3 regions of the Streptomyces sp. NPDC057682 genome follow, and region 2 is predicted to be linked to each of the others. Evidence: riboswitches for the same ligand, from Rfam matches in the RefSeq annotation. Region 2 holds a riboswitch; each other region holds the start of a gene.

Region 1 (5,457 bases), on a different contig from region 2:
GCCGCCGCAGCGGACGAGGACCCGGAGGCGGACACCCTCCCCGCCGGTGCGCAGTCCGGGGCCGGCATAGGTGCGGTCGTCACCGTCCTGGCACCGCTTCTGGCCGGGACCGCCGCCCTGATCTTCCTGCTGGTCGGCTATCTCCTGAAGATGCTCGACCCGCCGCCGGCGTTCGCGCGCACGATGGTCGGCGCGGGCTGGTTCTTCGCCGCGGTGACCGCCGCCGCCATCCTCGTCGCCGCCGTCGGACTGCTCGTCACCGCCCTGCGCAACGGCTCGGACGACCAGGACGCGGAGGAACCGGGCGAGGAACTGCCGGAGGACGTCGCCCGCGCCCGCGAGGCCTGGCGGCACGCCCTGCTGGAACGGGGCATCCTGCCGTTCCTGAGGGACGCGCTCGCCGACCCGGGCGCCGCCACGGCCGCCCGCGTCCCGCACCGCTCGCCCCACCGCATCCCCAAGATCGGCTACAGCCGCCCGGACTTCTCCAGCCCGGACGACGGGCCGGCGGCGGCCCCGCGTCCCACCTTCACCAGTCCGGACTTCACCAGCCCCGACTTCGGCGGCCCGGACCACGAACCGGAGTAACCAGCTCCGGTCCCCGGGGCTCGCACCACTGACGAAAGCGTGACATGACAGACCTGACCGATCTCCTCTCGGCCAATCCCTATCCGGGCCGGGGCGTGCTCTGCGCCCGGACCCGGTCCGGCGCCGTCCTCGGTGCCTACTTCCTGACGGGCCGCAGCGCCGCCTCCAAGGACCGCGCGCTGCGCGTGAACGGCGACGAGCTGACCGTCGGGCCCGTGGCCCCCGTGGAGCACGACCCGCTGCGCCACTACGCCGCGGCCCTCCACACCGCCGACTGGCTGGTGTTCGGCAACGGCGAGCAGGTCGCCCAGGTCGCCGGGCGGCTGGACAAGGACATCGCCCCCGCCGAATCCCTCGGCGGACTGGAGTACGAGCCCGACCCGCCGATCCGCACCTCACGGATCACGGCGCTGCTCAGCCGTGACGGCGGACGCACCGCCGTCTTCGGCGCCGCCCGTCCGAGCCGGGGCTCCCGGACGTCCAGCAACGTCATGACGCTCACCGTCCGGGACCTGGAGCCGGGGGAGGCCGTCCTGCTCACCACCTACCGCTCCGACGGCAGCACCGTGGCCGTCGCCGGCCCTTTCGACGAGACCACGGTGGCCGCACACGACGGACCGGAGCTGCTCGACGAGATCTGGTCGGCCCTGAACCCCGCGTACCGGGTCGCCGCCGTCGTCCTGGATCCCGAGCGGGGCCCGGCCTCGGCGCTCCGGCGCGCGGAACCGCGCACCGCCTGAGCGGACGGACGACGGGGGCGCCGCCCGGAGCGAGAGCTCCCGGGCGGCGCCCCCGTGCACGCCGAGGCGTACTCAGTCGGCGAGCGGCAGATAGACTCGGTTGCCCGAGGCCGCGAACTCCTTCGACTTCCGGAGCATCCCCTCGGCGACCTCCTCGGCCGTCGCTCCGGCGGCCTCCGTACCGCCGAACTGCTCGTTGATGGACCGGCTGATCTTCATCGAGCAGAACTTCGGCCCGCACATCGAGCAGAAGTGCGCCGTCTTGGCCGGTTCGGCCGGCAGCGTCTCGTCGTGGAACTCACGCGCGGTATCCGGATCGAGGGCCAGATTGAACTGGTCCTCCCAGCGGAACTCGAAGCGGGCGTCCGACAGCGCGTCGTCCCACTCCTGCGCCCCCGGGTGCCCCTTGGCCAGGTCCGCCGCATGGGCCGCGATCTTGTAGGTGATGACCCCGGTCTTCACATCGTCCCGGTCGGGCAGGCCCAGGTGCTCCTTGGGCGTCACGTAGCAGAGCATCGCGGTCCCCCACCAGGCGATCATCGCGGCGCCGATGCCCGAGGTGATGTGGTCGTAGGCGGGCGCCACATCGGTGGTGAGCGGGCCGAGCGTGTAGAACGGCGCCTCCTCGCAGATCTCCTGCTGGAGGTCGATGTTCTCCTTGATCTTGTGCATCGGGACGTGCCCCGGGCCCTCGATCATCGTCTGGACGCCGAACCGCTTGGCGATCGTGTTCAGTTCGCCGAGCGTGCGCAGCTCGGCGAACTGCGCCTCGTCGTTGGCGTCCGAGATCGAACCGGGCCGCAGCCCGTCGCCCAGCGAGTACGTCACGTCGTACGAGGCGAGGAGTTCGCAGAGTTCCTCGAAGTTCTCGTACAGGAACGACTCCTTGTGGTGCGCGAGGCACCAGGCCGCCATGATCGACCCGCCGCGCGAGACGATGCCCGTCCTGCGGTTCGCCGTCAGCGGCACGTACGGCAGGCGCACGCCGGCGTGGACCGTCATGTAGTCGACGCCCTGCTCGGCCTGCTCGACGACGGTGTCCCGGTAGATCTCCCAGGTCAGCTCCTCGGCCCGGCCGTCGACCTTCTCCAGGGCCTGATAGAGCGGCACGGTGCCGATCGGCACGGGGGAGTTGCGCAGAACCCACTCACGGGTGGTGTGAATGTTGCGGCCGGTGGAAAGGTCCATGACCGTATCGGCGCCCCACCGGGTCGCCCAGGTCATCTTGTCCACCTCCTCCTCGATGGAGGACGTGACCGCGGAGTTGCCTATGTTGGCGTTCACCTTCACCAGGAATCGCTTGCCGATGATCATCGGCTCGATCTCCGGATGGTTGACGTTGGCCGGCAGTACCGCCCGCCCCGCGGCTATCTCCTCGCGCACCACCTCGGGCGCGACGTTCTCGCGTATCGCGACGTACTCCATCTCCGGGGTGATCTCGCCCCGGCGGGCGTACGCGAGCTGGGTGACCGCCCGCCCGTCCCTGCCGCGCCTGGGATGGCGCGGGCGGCCGGGGAAGACCGCGTCCAGATTGCGCAGCCCACCGCGCGGAGCGGTGTGCCTGAGCCCGTCGTCCTCGGGGCGCGCGGGGCGTCCCGCGTACTCCTCGGTGTCGCCGCGGGCGATGATCCAGTTCTCCCGCAGGGGGGACAGCCCCCGGCGGACATCGGTCTCGGTGGCGGGATCGGTGTACGGCCCCGACGTGTCGTACAGCGTCACGTCCTTGCCGTTGGTGAGGTGCACCTGACGGACCGGCACCCGGAGGTCCGGGCGCGAGCCCTGGACGTATCCCTTGTGCCAGCCGATGGACTTCCCGGCCTCGTCGCTCTGGTTCGAGGCAGGCGTGCGTGCGTCCGATGTGGTCATGAGACCTACTCCCTACGCCGGCATTACCCGGTAACAGGTTCGGCGGTCGGCGCAGCCTCGTCCCGTACGGACGTACGGAGATCAGCGCCCTCTCAGCCCGGTGCTCCGAGCTCCCGCGTGTGCAAAGGTGCCACCACGCTAGCGTCCGCACGGCAGGACTGAACAGAGGGCCCCGGGGGAGGCCGGACACGGAGAGCGATTCACCCGTTCGGCAGGTGTCCTGTTCGACCGGGTTCCGGGCCAGGAGCACGGCCGGGTCAGCCGGCGTTCTGCTCTTCGGCCAGAATTCGCCCCAGCGCCTCTTCCAGATTGCCCTCGAAGTCACCCAGCGTGCACTCCTGCCCCAGGGGCACGAGCTTGTCCGTCCGGTCGAGGAACGCCACCAGGGGTGCCGTGCCGGCCCTGAACAGCGCGCGGTCGGCGCCGACCTGCAGCCGGATGTGGACGTCGGACAGGCCCTCGGGCTCGATCGGCCCGATGTGCACATCGCCGTCACCACTGGGGCTGTTGAGGCCGTCGAGCAGCAACTCACGGCCGAAAGCCCAGGTGACGGGGGCGTCGCCGGGCAGATGGAAGGTCATCCGGATCGCGTACGGATCGCACACTTCGTACCGGAGCTCCACCGGGATACGGAATGAGAGCTCCTCGGAGACGAGGAAGCTCATCATGACCTCAGCTTGAACCGACTCGCGCATCGTTCAACCCCGCAGTAGATGAATCTGGCCAGGAATGATCCCCCGTGGCCCTATTGACGCCATCGTGGTGCACGCGATAGCAGATCACAAGGAGTGATTTTTCAGATACTGATAGAGAACACGAACGAACGCAAGAGGCTGGCCACTTCGCCACGTAGTCGTTCGACTGCGGGGAGCAACTGTTCTTCCCGGTCGAGCGGGACGGAAATGGCCACGGCGGCGGCCGTGAAACCGGCCGAGATCGGGAGGGCGGCACAGACCGTGCCGAGCGCGTACTCCTGCCGTTCGACGACGGGTTCGACGCGGCCGATCGACCGCAGCCGCTCAAGGAGCGCGGGGCGGTCACGCACCGAGTAACGGGTCAACGGGCTTACGGGATGGCGGTCGAGGTGGTCCTCGCGGGCCTTCTCGTCGAGCTGGCTCAGCAGGCACTGGCCGATCGCGTGGGCGTGCCCGGTCTCCCCGAAGGCGGCCCACTCCTCGACGGCGGGCGTCTCCGGGCTGTCCGCGACCGCGACCAGCTCGATCTCGCCGTCGCGGTAGACGGCGCAGTACACGGGCACACCGATGATGTCCCGCCAGCGCCCCAGGGACTGGGTCATCCTGCTGCGACGATTCCGCAGCGCCCCGTCACCGGCCAGCCGCTCCGCGGCGGCCCCGAAGAGGAAGACGCCGTTCTCCCGGCGCAGATATCCCTCGTGCGTCAGGGTGCGCAGCAGGTGGTACGCGGTGGGAAGCGGAAGCCCCGCCTCACGCGCGAGCTGTTTGGCAGGGGCACCGTCGCGATGGGTGCCCACCGCCTCCAGCAGCCTCAGCGCCCGCTGTACGGATCCGATCAGCGTCGGGACGGCGGTATTCGATGCCGTGGCCAACGGTCACCCCCAGGCATGGTGACGGGCGGTCAGCCCGCCTGTGGGGGCCGCCCCCACAGCTCTCCCGCAGGCCTGGGGTCCCGAAGGCCGGATGCCGTACAAACCACTGGTCAGGGTGGCCACTGACGGTGCTTTCCCAGGCGGCGGCAGCGAACTGCCACTGTATCGGGAGCATCCGGGCGGGGTGTCGTTTCGTCTTCCGCTTAGCTCAGCTGGGCTAACGGCCCGGCCGATCGTGCGGTTACCAGCCGCTTCCCGAGGAGGAGGACATGAACTTCCGTACGACGAAGACCAGACCGCCGACCAGGATCACGAAGATCAGGACCTTGAACAGCAGACCGATCACGAACCCGACGATGCTGGCGATCAGACCGCCGAACACCACGATCGCGATGACCGGCACCGCGATCCACTTCACCCACCAGGGCATCCCCGCGAATATCTCCCGCACGGCCATCGTCCTTACCTCGTCTCTGTGAGTTCCTGCTTCGATGCTAGAGGCGCGGGGGTGGTCGACGGGGCCCCGGCAGCCCTTGGACTCCCCTGATCGATCCCCTAGGGATCCCCGGGGGAAGCGCTCAGCCCTCGGGCGGGGAGAACACCACCATCACGCGCAGGTCCTCGGTGATGTGGTGGAACTTGTGGGGAGTCCCGGCCGGTACGTACACGACACTGCCTCTGCCCACCTGCGTCGTT
Region 2 (5,457 bases):
GGCAGCGTCGGGGTGTCGGGCCGCGCGATGAAGACGGTGGCCCCGAACTCTCCGAGCGACACGGCGAACGCGAACCCGGCCGCCACCAGCAGCGCCCGGCGCACCAGCGGCAGATCCACCTCCCGCCAGGCCCGCCACGGCGAGGCGCCGAGCACCGCGGCGGCCTCGCGCAGCCGCCCGTCCACCGCGCGGAGCACCGGCAGCATGGTGCGTACGACGAAGGGCACCCCGACCAGTGCCTGGGCGAGCGGCACCAGGATCCACGAGGTCCGCAGGTCCAGGGGCGGCTCGTCGAGGGTGATCAGGAAGCCGAAGCCTACGGTGACGGCGGAGACGCCGAGCGGCAGCATCAGCAGCGCGTCGAAGCCGCGGACGAGGCGTCCGGCCCTCCGGGTCAGGGCGGCAGCGGCCAGTCCGCCGACGACCACCGCGATGAGGGTGGCGACCACCGCGTAGCGCAGGGAGTTCCCGATCGCCTCCAGCGGCGCGACGAGGAACGTACCGCTGTTGGCCTCGGCCGATCCGAGGGCCCGGTAGTAGGCGAGACCGTGGCCGCCCGAGACGTCGAACGAGCGCTCCACGAGCACCCCGAGCGGCAGCAGGATCAGCACCAGAACCGTCGCCAGGACCCCGCCGAGCAGCGCCCACTGCCCCGCCCCGCGAGGCCGGTGCGCCGTGCGCGCCGGGTCGACGAGCTTCAGCGCGGTCTCCCGGCGCCGCACGGTCCGGGCGTGGACGGCGAGGATGGCGCCGACCGCGGCGAACTGCACCAGCGTCAGCACGGCCGCCGTGGGCAGGTCGAGCAGTTGCGCGGTCTGCCGGTAGATCTCCACCTCCAGGGTGGAGAAGCCGGGGCCGCCGAGGATCTGGACGACACCGAAGGAGGTGAAGGTGAAGAGGAAGACCATCAGCGCGGCGGCCGCCACGGCGGGGGCGAGCGCGGGCAGGGTGATCCGGCGCCAGGCGGCGAACCGTCCGGCACCGAGGACCCGCGCGGCCTCCTCCTGCCGGGGGTCGAGCTGCGCCCAGAGCCCTCCGACGGTGCGCACGACGACCGCGTAGTTGAAGAAGACGTGCGCCGGCAGGATCGCCCACACGGTGGTGTCGAGCCGGACGCCCCAGAGTTCGTCCAGGAAGCCGCCTCGCCCGAGCAGGGCCAGGAAGGCGGTCCCGACGACCACGGTGGGCAGGACGAACGGCACGGTGACGACGGCCCTCAGGACCTGCTTGCCGGGGAAGTCGAACCGGGCGAAGACATACGCGCCGGGCAGGGCGATCAGCAGCGTCAGCGCGGTCGAGGCGAGCGCCTGCCACAGCGTGAACCAGAGGACGTCCACGATGTCGGGCCGGCTCAGCACCTCGCCGAACCGCCCGAACTGCCAGACGCCGTCCGTCCTGAGCCCGCGTCCCACGATCGCGACGACGGGGTAGGCGAAGAACAGCGCGAAGAACGCGACGGGCACGGCCATCAGACCGAGCCGGACCGCACCGGCGCGCAGGGACCGGGCGCGCGCGGACCTCCCGCGCGCGCCCGGTCCGCGTACGGGAGTCTTCGCTACTTCACTACGAGCGAGGACCACGACTGGACCCACTGCTCACGGTTCTTGGCGATCGCGTCCGGCGCCACGGTCGTCGGCTTGTCGACGACGGCGCCGAAGTCGGTGAAGAGCGCGGGCACCTTCGCGTCCTCGTTCACCGGGCTGACGAACATGTTGAGCGGCATGTCCTCCTGGAACGGCTTGCTGATCAGGAAGTCCAGCAGGGCCTTGCCGCCCTCCTCGTTCTTCGCCCCGTCGAGCAGTCCGGCGAACTCGATCTGGCGGAAGCAGGTGCCGGTGGCGACACCGGTCGGGGCGGTCTTGGGCTGCGGGTCGGCGTACAGCACCTCGACCGGCGGGCTGGAGGCGTAGCTGACGACCAGCGGGCGGTCGGCCTTGGCCTTCTTGCCGCCGGCGGAGCCGGAGAACTCCTCGTTGTACGCCTGCTCCCAGCCGTCGACGACCTTGACGCCGTTGGCCTTCAGCTTCTTCCAGTAGTCCTGGTAGCCGTCCTCGCCGTAGGCGGCGACGGTGCCGAGGAGGAAGCCGAGGCCGGGCGAGGAGGTCGCGGCGTTCTCGGTGACGAGGAGGTTCTTGTACGCGGGCTTCGCCAGGTCCTCGAAGGTCTGCGGCGGCGCGAGCTTCTTGTCGGCGAAGTACTTCTTGTCGTAGTTGACGCAGATGTCGCCGGTGTCGACGGGCGTGACGCGGTGCTTGTCGGCGTCGAGCTGCGCGGCGGCGGTGACCCTGTCGAGCCCCTTGGCCTCGTACGGCGTGAACAGGCCGTTGTCGAGGGCCCGGGAGAGCAGGGTGTTGTCGACGCCGAAGAAGACGTCGCCCCGGGGCGAGCCCTTGGTCAGGATCTCCTGGTTGAGGGCGGCGCCCGCGTCACCGCTCTTGAGGACCTTGACGGTGTAGCCGGTCTGCCGGGTGAACTCCTTCAGCACCTCCTTGGAGGCGTTGAAGGAGTCGTGGCTGACGAGGGTGACGGTCTTGGAACCGCTGCCCTGGGTCCCCTTCGTGCCGGACACCTCGTCGTCGGAACCGCAGCCGGCGAGCACGGTCGCGCCGAGCGCGGCGGCGACGGCCGTCACCGCGAACTTCTTGGTGGTGCTCATGTGATTCCTCCTGGGGGTGACCAGGAAGAGACGCGGCCCTGCCCGCACCGGTGGAAACCGGAAGTGGGCAGGGCGCAACAGCTTGAGTATGGTCCGAACTTCCTACCCGGAATGACCCGGGCGAGGTTCAGAGGGTCTGCGGCCGACCTGTCCTCGGTGCCGCACTCTCAGCGCTGTGGCGCTCCCCTGTCGGAAATATGAAATTGGCTTCGAGCCCAGGCTACACGGCGGTTTCCGGCCTCAGCGCTCGGCCGCCGCCAGCTGACCGCAGGCCCCGTCGATCTCCTGGCCGCGGGTGTCCCGGACGGTGACCGGCACTCCGTGGGCGGCGATCGCCTCGACGAACGCCTTCTCGTCCTCGGGCCGCGAGGCGGTCCACTTGGAGCCCGGCGTCGGGTTCAGCGGGATCAGGTTGACGTGGACGCGCTTGCCCTTGAGGAGCCGGCCGAGCCGGTCTCCGCGCCACGCCTGGTCGTTGATGTCGCGGATCAGCGCGTACTCGATGGAGATCCGGCGGCCGGACTTCTCCGCGTACTCCCACGCGGCGTCGAGCACCTCGCGCACCTTCCAGCGCGTGTTCACCGGGACGAGCGTGTCGCGCAGCTCGTCGTCCGGGGCGTGCAGCGACACGGCCAGCCGGCACTTGAAGCCCTCGTCGGCGAAGCGCAGCATCGCGGGCACCAGCCCGACTGTCGACACGGTGATCCCCCGCTGCGACAGCCCGAGACCGTCCGGCTCGGGATCGGTCAGCCGGCGGATGGCCCCCACGACCCGGTTGTAGTTGGCGAGCGGCTCGCCCATCCCCATGAACACGATGTTGGACAGCCGGGCCGGCCCGCCCGGGACCTCCCCGTCCCGCAGCGCGCGCATCCCGTCCACGATCTGGTGCACGATCTCCGCCGTCGACAGATTCCGGTCGAGACCGGCCTGCCCCGTGGCACAGAACGGGCAGTTCATCCCGCACCCCGCCTGCGACGAGATGCACATCGTCACCCGCTCCGGATACCGCATCAGCACCGACTCGACCAGCGTCCCGTCGTGCAGCTTCCACAGCGTCTTGCGCGTCGTGTCGTCGTCGCAGCTGATGTGCCGCACCACCGACATCAGGTCCGGGAACATCGCCTCCCGCAGCTTGTCCCGCGACCCCGCCGGAATGTTCGTCCACTCCGCCGGGTCGTGCGCGTACCGCGCGAAGTAGTGCTGCGACAGCTGCTTCGCGCGGAACGGCTTCTCGCCGATCGCGGCGACGGCCTCCTTGCGCTCGGCGGGCGTGAGGTCGGCGAGGTGCCGCGGCGGCTTCTTGGCTCCGCGGGGCGCGACGAAAGTGAGTTCTCCGGGCTTAGGCATGGTTCTTCCAGTGTCGCAGACGGAACGGTGAACGCCCGCCGTCCTGTGGACAACGGGCTCTCACCCATGACATCGCAGGTCGGACGGGGTGTACCGGGTACCGCACATGCCACGAGGGCCCGCGCCCTCAGGCGTGGGCCCTCGTGTGCGGGCGCGGGGGCGGGCCCCGGTCAGCCGGAACCGACGAAGACCGCCAGGAGCAGCCAGACGACCGGGGCGGTCGGGAGCAGGGAGTCCAGACGGTCCATGATCCCGCCGTGGCCGGGCAACAGGGTGCCCATGTCCTTGATCCCGAGGTCGCGCTTGATCATGGACTCGCCCAGGTCGCCGAGGGTGGCGCTGGCGGCGACGGCGAGGCCGAGGAGCAGGCCCTGCCACCAGGTGCCGTCGTCGACCAGGAACTGCATGCAGAGCGCACCGGCGACCATCGCGAAGGCGACCGCTCCGAAAAGGCCCTCGCGGGTCTTCCCGGGGCTGATGCGCGGGGCGAGCTTGTGCTTGCCGAAGCGCCAGCCGACGGCGTACGCACCCGTGTCGCTGACCACGGTCAGCAGCAGGAAGGTGAGGACCCGCTGTGGTCCGTCGTCGGCCTTCAGCAGCATGGCGACGAAGGTGGCCAGGAAAGGCACGTAGAACGCGGCGAAGACACCCGCCGTGACGTCCTTGAGGTAGCCCTCCGGCGGCTCGGCCATCCGCCAGACCAGTACTGCCAGGGTGGTGAGGGCCATGGCGACCCAGGCGCCCTCGGCACCGCGCGCGTAACCGGCCACGACCATGGCCGCGCCGCCGATCGCGAGCGGGACGAGGGGCGCCTTGATGTCCTTGCGCTCCTCCAGCCGGGAGGTCAGCTCCCAGAGGCCGACGACGACGGCGACGGCGATCACACCGACGAAGACGGCCTTGACGATGAACAGCGAGGCGACGACGACGGCCCCGAGGCCCACGCCGACTCCTATGGCGGATCCCAGATCACGGCCCGCACGCTTCTTCTGCGGGGGTGGCGGCGCGGTGGACATGGGCTCCTGCGGCATCTCGTCACGGAACAGGGGGCCGCCGCTCAGGCGTCCGGCCCCCCGGTCCCGGTCATCACGGTCATCAGCGTCTCTACCTGCGTCGGGACTGTCCGGCACGATGGGCATGGGCCGAGTCTGCTGGCCGTCGTGCACATCGTGGGCAGGACCCGCCGGAGCGGCCCGCATCTCGGGGGCGGCCCCGTGGCCGGCGCCCGGCGGGGCGCCCCAGGAGGAGTCGTTCATCAAACTTCGAGCAGCTCGGCTTCCTTGTGCTTCAGCAGCTCGTCCACCTGCGCCACGTACTTCGCGGTGGTGTCGTCGAGCTCCTTCTCGGCGCGGCGCACCTCGTCCTCGCCCGACTCCTTGTCCTTCACCAGCTTGTCGAGCGACTCCTTGGCCTTGCGGCGCACGGCCCGGATCGAGATCTTGGAGTCCTCGGCC
Region 3 (5,457 bases), on a different contig from region 2:
GGCATCACCTCGGGGATGATCGGCGTCTCGCCACCCGCGGCGACCACCCGGTCACGCATCCGGAGGTAGTTCTCCGGATCGAAGAACATCTGCGTGATCGCGTAGTCGGCGCCGGCCCGGCACTTGTCCACGAAATGCCGGACGTCGCTGTCCCAGTCGGGCGAGCGCGGGTGCCGTTCGGGAAAGGCCGCGACGCCGACGCAGAAATCGCCGGACTCCTTGATCAGCCGCACCAGATCGGCCGCGTACCGCACGCCCTGGGGGTGCTCCACCCAGGGGCCCATGGGGTCGCCCGGCGGGTCGCCGCGCACCGCGAGGATGTTCCGGATCCCGGCGTCGGCGTACTGCCCGATCATGTTGCGCAGCTCGGCGACGGAGTGGTTGACCGCCGTGAGGTGGGCGACCGGGGTGAGGGTCGACTCGGCGGCGATGTCCTGGGTGGCCTTCACCGTCCCGGACCGGGTGGACCCGCCGGCGCCGTACGTCACGGAGACGAAGTTCGGACGCATCGCCTCGACCCGGCGCAGCGCGTTCCACAGATTGCGCTCGCCCTTCTCGGTCCTGGGGGCCCAGAACTCGAACGAGTACAAGGTCTTGCCGGTCGCGAGCATCTCACGCACGGTGGGCGCGCGATCTGTCCTGGTGGAGGGGGTGCCAAGGGCCATACGGGCAGGTTAACCAGGCCCGGCCCGACACCCAACCGAACTGGGGTGATTTGGCTTGAATGCCCGGTTCTTTGTCCACGCCTCGGACACTTCCGTCCCGGAACGGCTCCCCGGCCTCCCCGGCCACTCCTCCGTCACACCTCGGCGCGCTCCCGGATCCGGCGGGCCAGCTCCGCCGCCGCGGCCCCCGGGTCGGAGGCCTCCGTGACGGCGCGGACGACGACGATCCGGCGCGCCCCGGCGTCCAGCACCTCGTCGAGGTTGCCCGCGTCGATGCCGCCGATGGCGAACCAGGGGCGGTCCGGGGCGAGCGAGGCGGCGTGGCGGACGAGGCCGAGTCCGGGGGCGGTGCGGCCGGGCTTGGTGGGGGTGGGCCAGCAGGGGCCCGTGCAGAAGTAGTCCACGCCGGGCTGGGCGAGGGCCGCGTCGACCTCCGCCTCGGCGTGCGTGGAGCGGCCGACCAGGACGTGGGGGCCGAGGATCGCGCGGGCGGCCGGGACCGGCAGGTCGCCCTGGCCCAGGTGCAGCACGTCGGAACCGATGGCGTGGGCGACGTCGGCCCGGTCGTTGACCGCGAGGAGCGCGCCGTGGCGCTTGCAGGCGTCGGCGAAGACCTGGAGGTGGTCCAGCTCCTCGGCCGCCTCCATGCCCTTGTCGCGGAGCTGGACGATGTCCACCCCGCTCGTGAGGACCGCGTCGAGGAAGGCGGGCAGGTCGCCCTGGCGGCGGCGGGCGTCCGTGCACAGGTAGAGCCGGGCGTCGGACAGCTGCGCGCGAGGCGTGGACATGGTGCGGTTCCCCCCGGGGACGGTGACGGCGGTGGTACGGGTGCGGCACCGCGCCGGGGTGCGGGTCCGCACCCCGGCGCGGCCGGAACGTGTCCCGCGGTCCGGCCGGGGTCCTCGCCCCGGTCCGGCCGACGGGCCACGGATCAGACGGCGAGCGCCTGGGCGCGGCGCTTCACCTCCGTGCCGCGGTTCTCGCTCAGCGCCTGGGCGGGCGTGCCCGGCAGGCTCGGGTCGGGTGTGAAGAGCCACTCCAGCATCTCCTCGTCGGAGAAGCCGTCGTCCCTCAGGAGCGTCAGGGTCCCCGAAAGGCCCTTGACCACCCGGTCGCCGTCGATGAAGGCGGCGGGCACCTGGAGGGCCCGGTTCTCCCCGCGGCGTACGGCGATGAGCTGGCCCTCCTTGACCAGCTGCCGCACACGCGTCACCTCGACATCGATCATTTCGGCGATGTCGGGCAGGTGGAGCCAGGCGGGGACGAGAGCATCGGTCTTTGCGTCAATCTCGGTCACGGGGACAAGCGTGCCATCCCGGACCGACAGCCGGTACCCGGGCGGCCCGTCCGTGGGGCCGGTGCGGTGGTCAGCGGGTGGCCGACTTCAGCGGTACGGAGGGGTCCGCGACCCGGTCCGGGTCCAGTTCCGCGCCCGATTCGATGAGCCTGCGCCCCTGGGCGAGATCGCGCGGACGGCCGACCGCCAGTACGGCGACGAGCGCGCCGGAGCGCAGCCAGCACACCGACCACGCCGGGCCGTCCGGGTCGCCCCGCCGGACCAGGGCGTCGGCCTCCGCATGGTGCCCGGCGTACTGGACGAAGCGGCCGAACTGCTCGGACCAGAAGTAGGGCACCGGGTCGTAGACCGGGTCCGCGCCGCCGCCCTCCGGGCCGGCGGTGACGGCGGCGGCCACGGTCCTGGGCCCCTGGAGGGCGTTGTCCCAGTGGTGGACGAGCAGCCGCTCCCCGTACCGGGCGGAGGGGAAGGAGGCGCAGTCGCCGACCGCGTAGACGTCCGGGAGCGAGGTGCGCAGCGAGGCGTCGGCGGTGACCGATCCGTCCGGGCCGAGCGCGATCCCGGACCCGGCGAGCCAGCGGGTCGCGGGACGGGCGCCGATGCCGACGACGACGGCGTCCGCGGGCAGGACGCGGCCGTCGGCCAGCTCCACCCGGCCGGGCTCGACGGCGGCGACCCGGGCGCCGGTGAGGAGGACGGCGCCGCTCTCCTCGTACCAGCGGGCCATCGGGGCGGCGGCCTCGGCGGGCAGGGCGCCGGCCAGTGGGCGGGCGGCGGCCTCGACGACGGTGACCTCGCAGCCGGCCGCGCGGGCGGCGGTGGCGAACTCGGCGCCGATCCAGCCCGCGCCGACGACCACGACCCGGTGCCGCCGCTCCAGGACCGGGCGCAGCCGCGCGGCGTCGTCCAGGGTGCGCAGCAGATGGACCCCGGGCACATCCTCGGCGCCGGGGAGGGTCAGGGGTTCGGCACCGGTGGCGAGGACCAGGACGTCGTAGGGGACGGGTCCCTGCGGGGTGTCCAGTTCGCGGGCGTCCGGGCGCAGCCCGGTCACGTCGAGGCCGAGCCGCAGGGTGACGTCCAGCGCGTCGAAGTCGATGTCGAAGGCGGAGCTCTCCGCCGTGCCGAGGAGGACCGCCTTCGACAGCGGCGGCCGGTCGTAGGGCTGATGGGGCTCGGCGCCGATCAGCGTGACGGGGCCGGTGAAGCCCTGTTCGCGCAGGGCGACGGCGGTCTGCACCCCCGCCATGCCCGCTCCGGCGATCACGACGCGGCGCCCGTTCCGCGCCGTCTGCTGCTGCTGTCCGGTCTGCTCGTCCACCCGCCCACCTTAAACACCTGACGAATCGTCAGGAAGCGGGTTCCCGGATCGGCGTTCCCCGGCCGGGTTTAGGGTGGCCGTGCAACGCACTCGCGGGAGCCCGGACGCACCGGGCTGAGAGGGAGGCTGGACGGCCTCCGACCGTACGAACCTGATCCGGGTCATGCCGGCGAAGGGAGGGGCTGGACGCCCATGCCCATCCACCGAAGAGCAGGGTCCGACGTCCTCGTCATCGGCGGCGGCGTCATCGGACTGGTAACGGCTTGGCGGGCCGCGCAGCGCGGTCTGTCCGTCGTGGTCGCCGACCCCGATCCCGGCGGCGGGGCCGCCCGGGTCGCGGCCGGGATGCTGGCCGCCGTCACCGAACTCCACTACGGCGAGGAGATGCTCCTCGGCCTCAACCTGGCCTCGGCGGCCCGCTATCCGGCCTTCGCGGCCGAACTGGAGGAGGCGAGCGGACAGGACATCGGCTTCCGCGCCTGCGGCACCCTGGCCGTCGCGATGGACGCCGACGACCGCGCCCATCTGCGCGAACTGCACGCCCTGCAGCGGCGTTCGGGGCTGGCGTCGGAATGGCTCTCCGGACGCGAGTGCCGCCGACTGGAGCCGATGCTCGCGCCGGGGGTGCGCGGCGGGCTGCGGGTCGACGGCGACCACCAGGTCGATCCGCGCCGGCTGGCCGCCGCCCTGCTGACCGCCTGCGAACGGGCCGGGGTCGTCCTGGTCCGCGCCACGGCCGAACGCCTCGCGGTGACGGGCGACCGGGCCACCGGGGCCGTCCTGGCCGACGGCACCCGGCTCGACGCCGCCCAGGTCGTGCTGGCGGCGGGCAGCCTGAGCGGGCGGCTCGCGGGCGTGCCCGAGCACGTCCTGCCGCCGGTCCGCCCGGTGAAGGGGCAGGTGCTGCGGCTGACGGTGCCGCCCGCGTACGCCCCCTTCCTCTCGCGCACCGTGCGCGCCGTCGTCCGGGGCAGCCACGTCTACCTCGTCCCGCGCGAGAACGGCGAACTGGTCGTCGGCGCCACCAGCGAGGAGATGGGCTGGGACACCACGGTCACGGCCGGCGGGGTGTACGAACTGCTGCGGGACGCCCACGAACTGGTCCCCGGCCTCACCGAACTGCCCCTCACCGAGACCCTGGCCGGGCTGCGCCCCGCCTCCCCCGACAACGCCCCGCTGCTCGGCCGCACCGCGCTGCCCGGACTGCACCTCGCCACCGGCCACCACCGCAACGGGGTGCTCCTCACCCCCGTCACCGGGGACGCGATGGCCGCGCTGCTGGCCGACGGCGAACTGCCCGAGGCTGCCCGCCCCTTCTCCCCCGGCCGGTTCGCGCCCGCCGCCGCCCCCGTACGTCAGGAGCAGCCCGCATGACCGAGTCATCCGCCCCCTCGGTGCACGTCTCCGTGAACGGCGAGCGCCTCGCCGTCGCGCCCGGGACCACCCTGGACACCCTCGTCGCCACGCTCACCGAGGCCCGCTCGGGCATCGCCGCCGCGCTCAACGAGACGGTCGTGCCGCGCGGACAGTGGGCCTCGGCCGCGCTCCGCGAGGGCGACCGGGTCGAGGTGCTGACCGCGGTGCAGGGGGGCTGACCGTGTCCGACGACCTCTTCACCCTCGGCGACAGCGTCTTCGGCTCCCGGCTGATCATGGGAACGGGCGGGGCGCCCAGTCTGGACGTGCTGGAGCGTTCGCTGGCCGCGTCCGGCACCGAGCTGACCACCGTCGCCATGCGGCGCATCGACCCCACCGTGCGCGGTTCGGTCCTGTCCGTCCTGGAGAAGCTGTCCGTCCGGGTGCTGCCGAACACGGCCGGCTGCTTCACGGCGGGCGAGGCGGTGCTGACCGCCCGGCTGGCCCGCGAGGCGCTGGGCACCGACTGGGTCAAGCTGGAGGTGGTGGCCGACGAGCGCACCCTGCTGCCCGAACCGATCGAGCTGCTGGACGCGGCGGAGACGCTGGTCGACGACGGCTTCACCGTCCTGCCGTACACCAACGACGATCCGGTGCTGGCCCGGCGGCTGGAGGAGGTGGGCTGCGCGGCGGTCATGCCGCTCGGCTCCCCCATCGGCTCCGGCCTCGGCATCCGCAATCCGCACAACTTCCGGCTGATCGTGGAGCAGGCCCGGGTCCCGGTGATCCTGGACGCCGGGGCGGGCACCGCCTCGGACG

The links. A riboswitch is a leader RNA that binds a small molecule or an ion and turns the genes downstream of it on or off. The one in region 2 is predicted to bind thiamine pyrophosphate.
Region 1: it holds a riboswitch for thiamine pyrophosphate, as region 2 does, so the genes downstream of both, thiC (phosphomethylpyrimidine synthase ThiC) here and ACFVDM_RS24985 (thiamine ABC transporter substrate binding subunit) in region 2, are expected to answer to the same signal.
Region 3: it holds a riboswitch for thiamine pyrophosphate, as region 2 does, so the genes downstream of both, thiO (glycine oxidase ThiO) here and ACFVDM_RS24985 (thiamine ABC transporter substrate binding subunit) in region 2, are expected to answer to the same signal.

What each region holds. Positions count from the first base shown of each region.
Region 1 is NZ_JBHVIN010000001.1:359,767-365,223, reverse strand. It holds gene ACFVDM_RS01715 (hypothetical protein) at 1-588, shown strand, start outside; gene ACFVDM_RS01710 (IMP cyclohydrolase) at 633-1,328, shown strand; gene thiC (phosphomethylpyrimidine synthase ThiC) at 1,401-3,194, opposite strand; TPP riboswitch at 3,187-3,321, opposite strand; gene ACFVDM_RS01700 (SsgA family sporulation/cell division regulator) at 3,452-3,889, opposite strand; gene ACFVDM_RS01695 (IclR family transcriptional regulator) at 3,991-4,761, opposite strand; gene ACFVDM_RS01690 (DUF5326 family protein) at 5,003-5,212, opposite strand; gene ACFVDM_RS01685 (cupin domain-containing protein) at 5,340-5,457, opposite strand, start outside.
Region 2 is NZ_JBHVIN010000014.1:90,825-96,281, forward strand. It holds gene ACFVDM_RS24980 (ABC transporter permease) at 1-1,469, opposite strand, end outside; gene ACFVDM_RS24985 (thiamine ABC transporter substrate binding subunit) at 1,556-2,656, opposite strand; TPP riboswitch at 2,738-2,854, opposite strand; gene rlmN (23S rRNA (adenine(2503)-C(2))-methyltransferase RlmN) at 2,897-4,003, opposite strand; gene ACFVDM_RS24995 (phosphatidate cytidylyltransferase) at 4,174-5,259, opposite strand; gene frr (ribosome recycling factor) at 5,259-5,457, opposite strand, start outside.
Region 3 is NZ_JBHVIN010000013.1:61,392-66,848, reverse strand. It holds gene metF (methylenetetrahydrofolate reductase [NAD(P)H]) at 1-665, opposite strand, end outside; gene thiE (thiamine phosphate synthase) at 800-1,453, opposite strand; gene ACFVDM_RS23670 (Rv2175c family DNA-binding protein) at 1,597-1,962, opposite strand; gene ACFVDM_RS23665 (NAD(P)/FAD-dependent oxidoreductase) at 2,033-3,283, opposite strand; TPP riboswitch at 3,366-3,478, shown strand; gene thiO (glycine oxidase ThiO) at 3,476-4,657, shown strand; gene thiS (sulfur carrier protein ThiS) at 4,654-4,878, shown strand; gene ACFVDM_RS23650 (thiazole synthase) at 4,881-5,457, shown strand, end outside.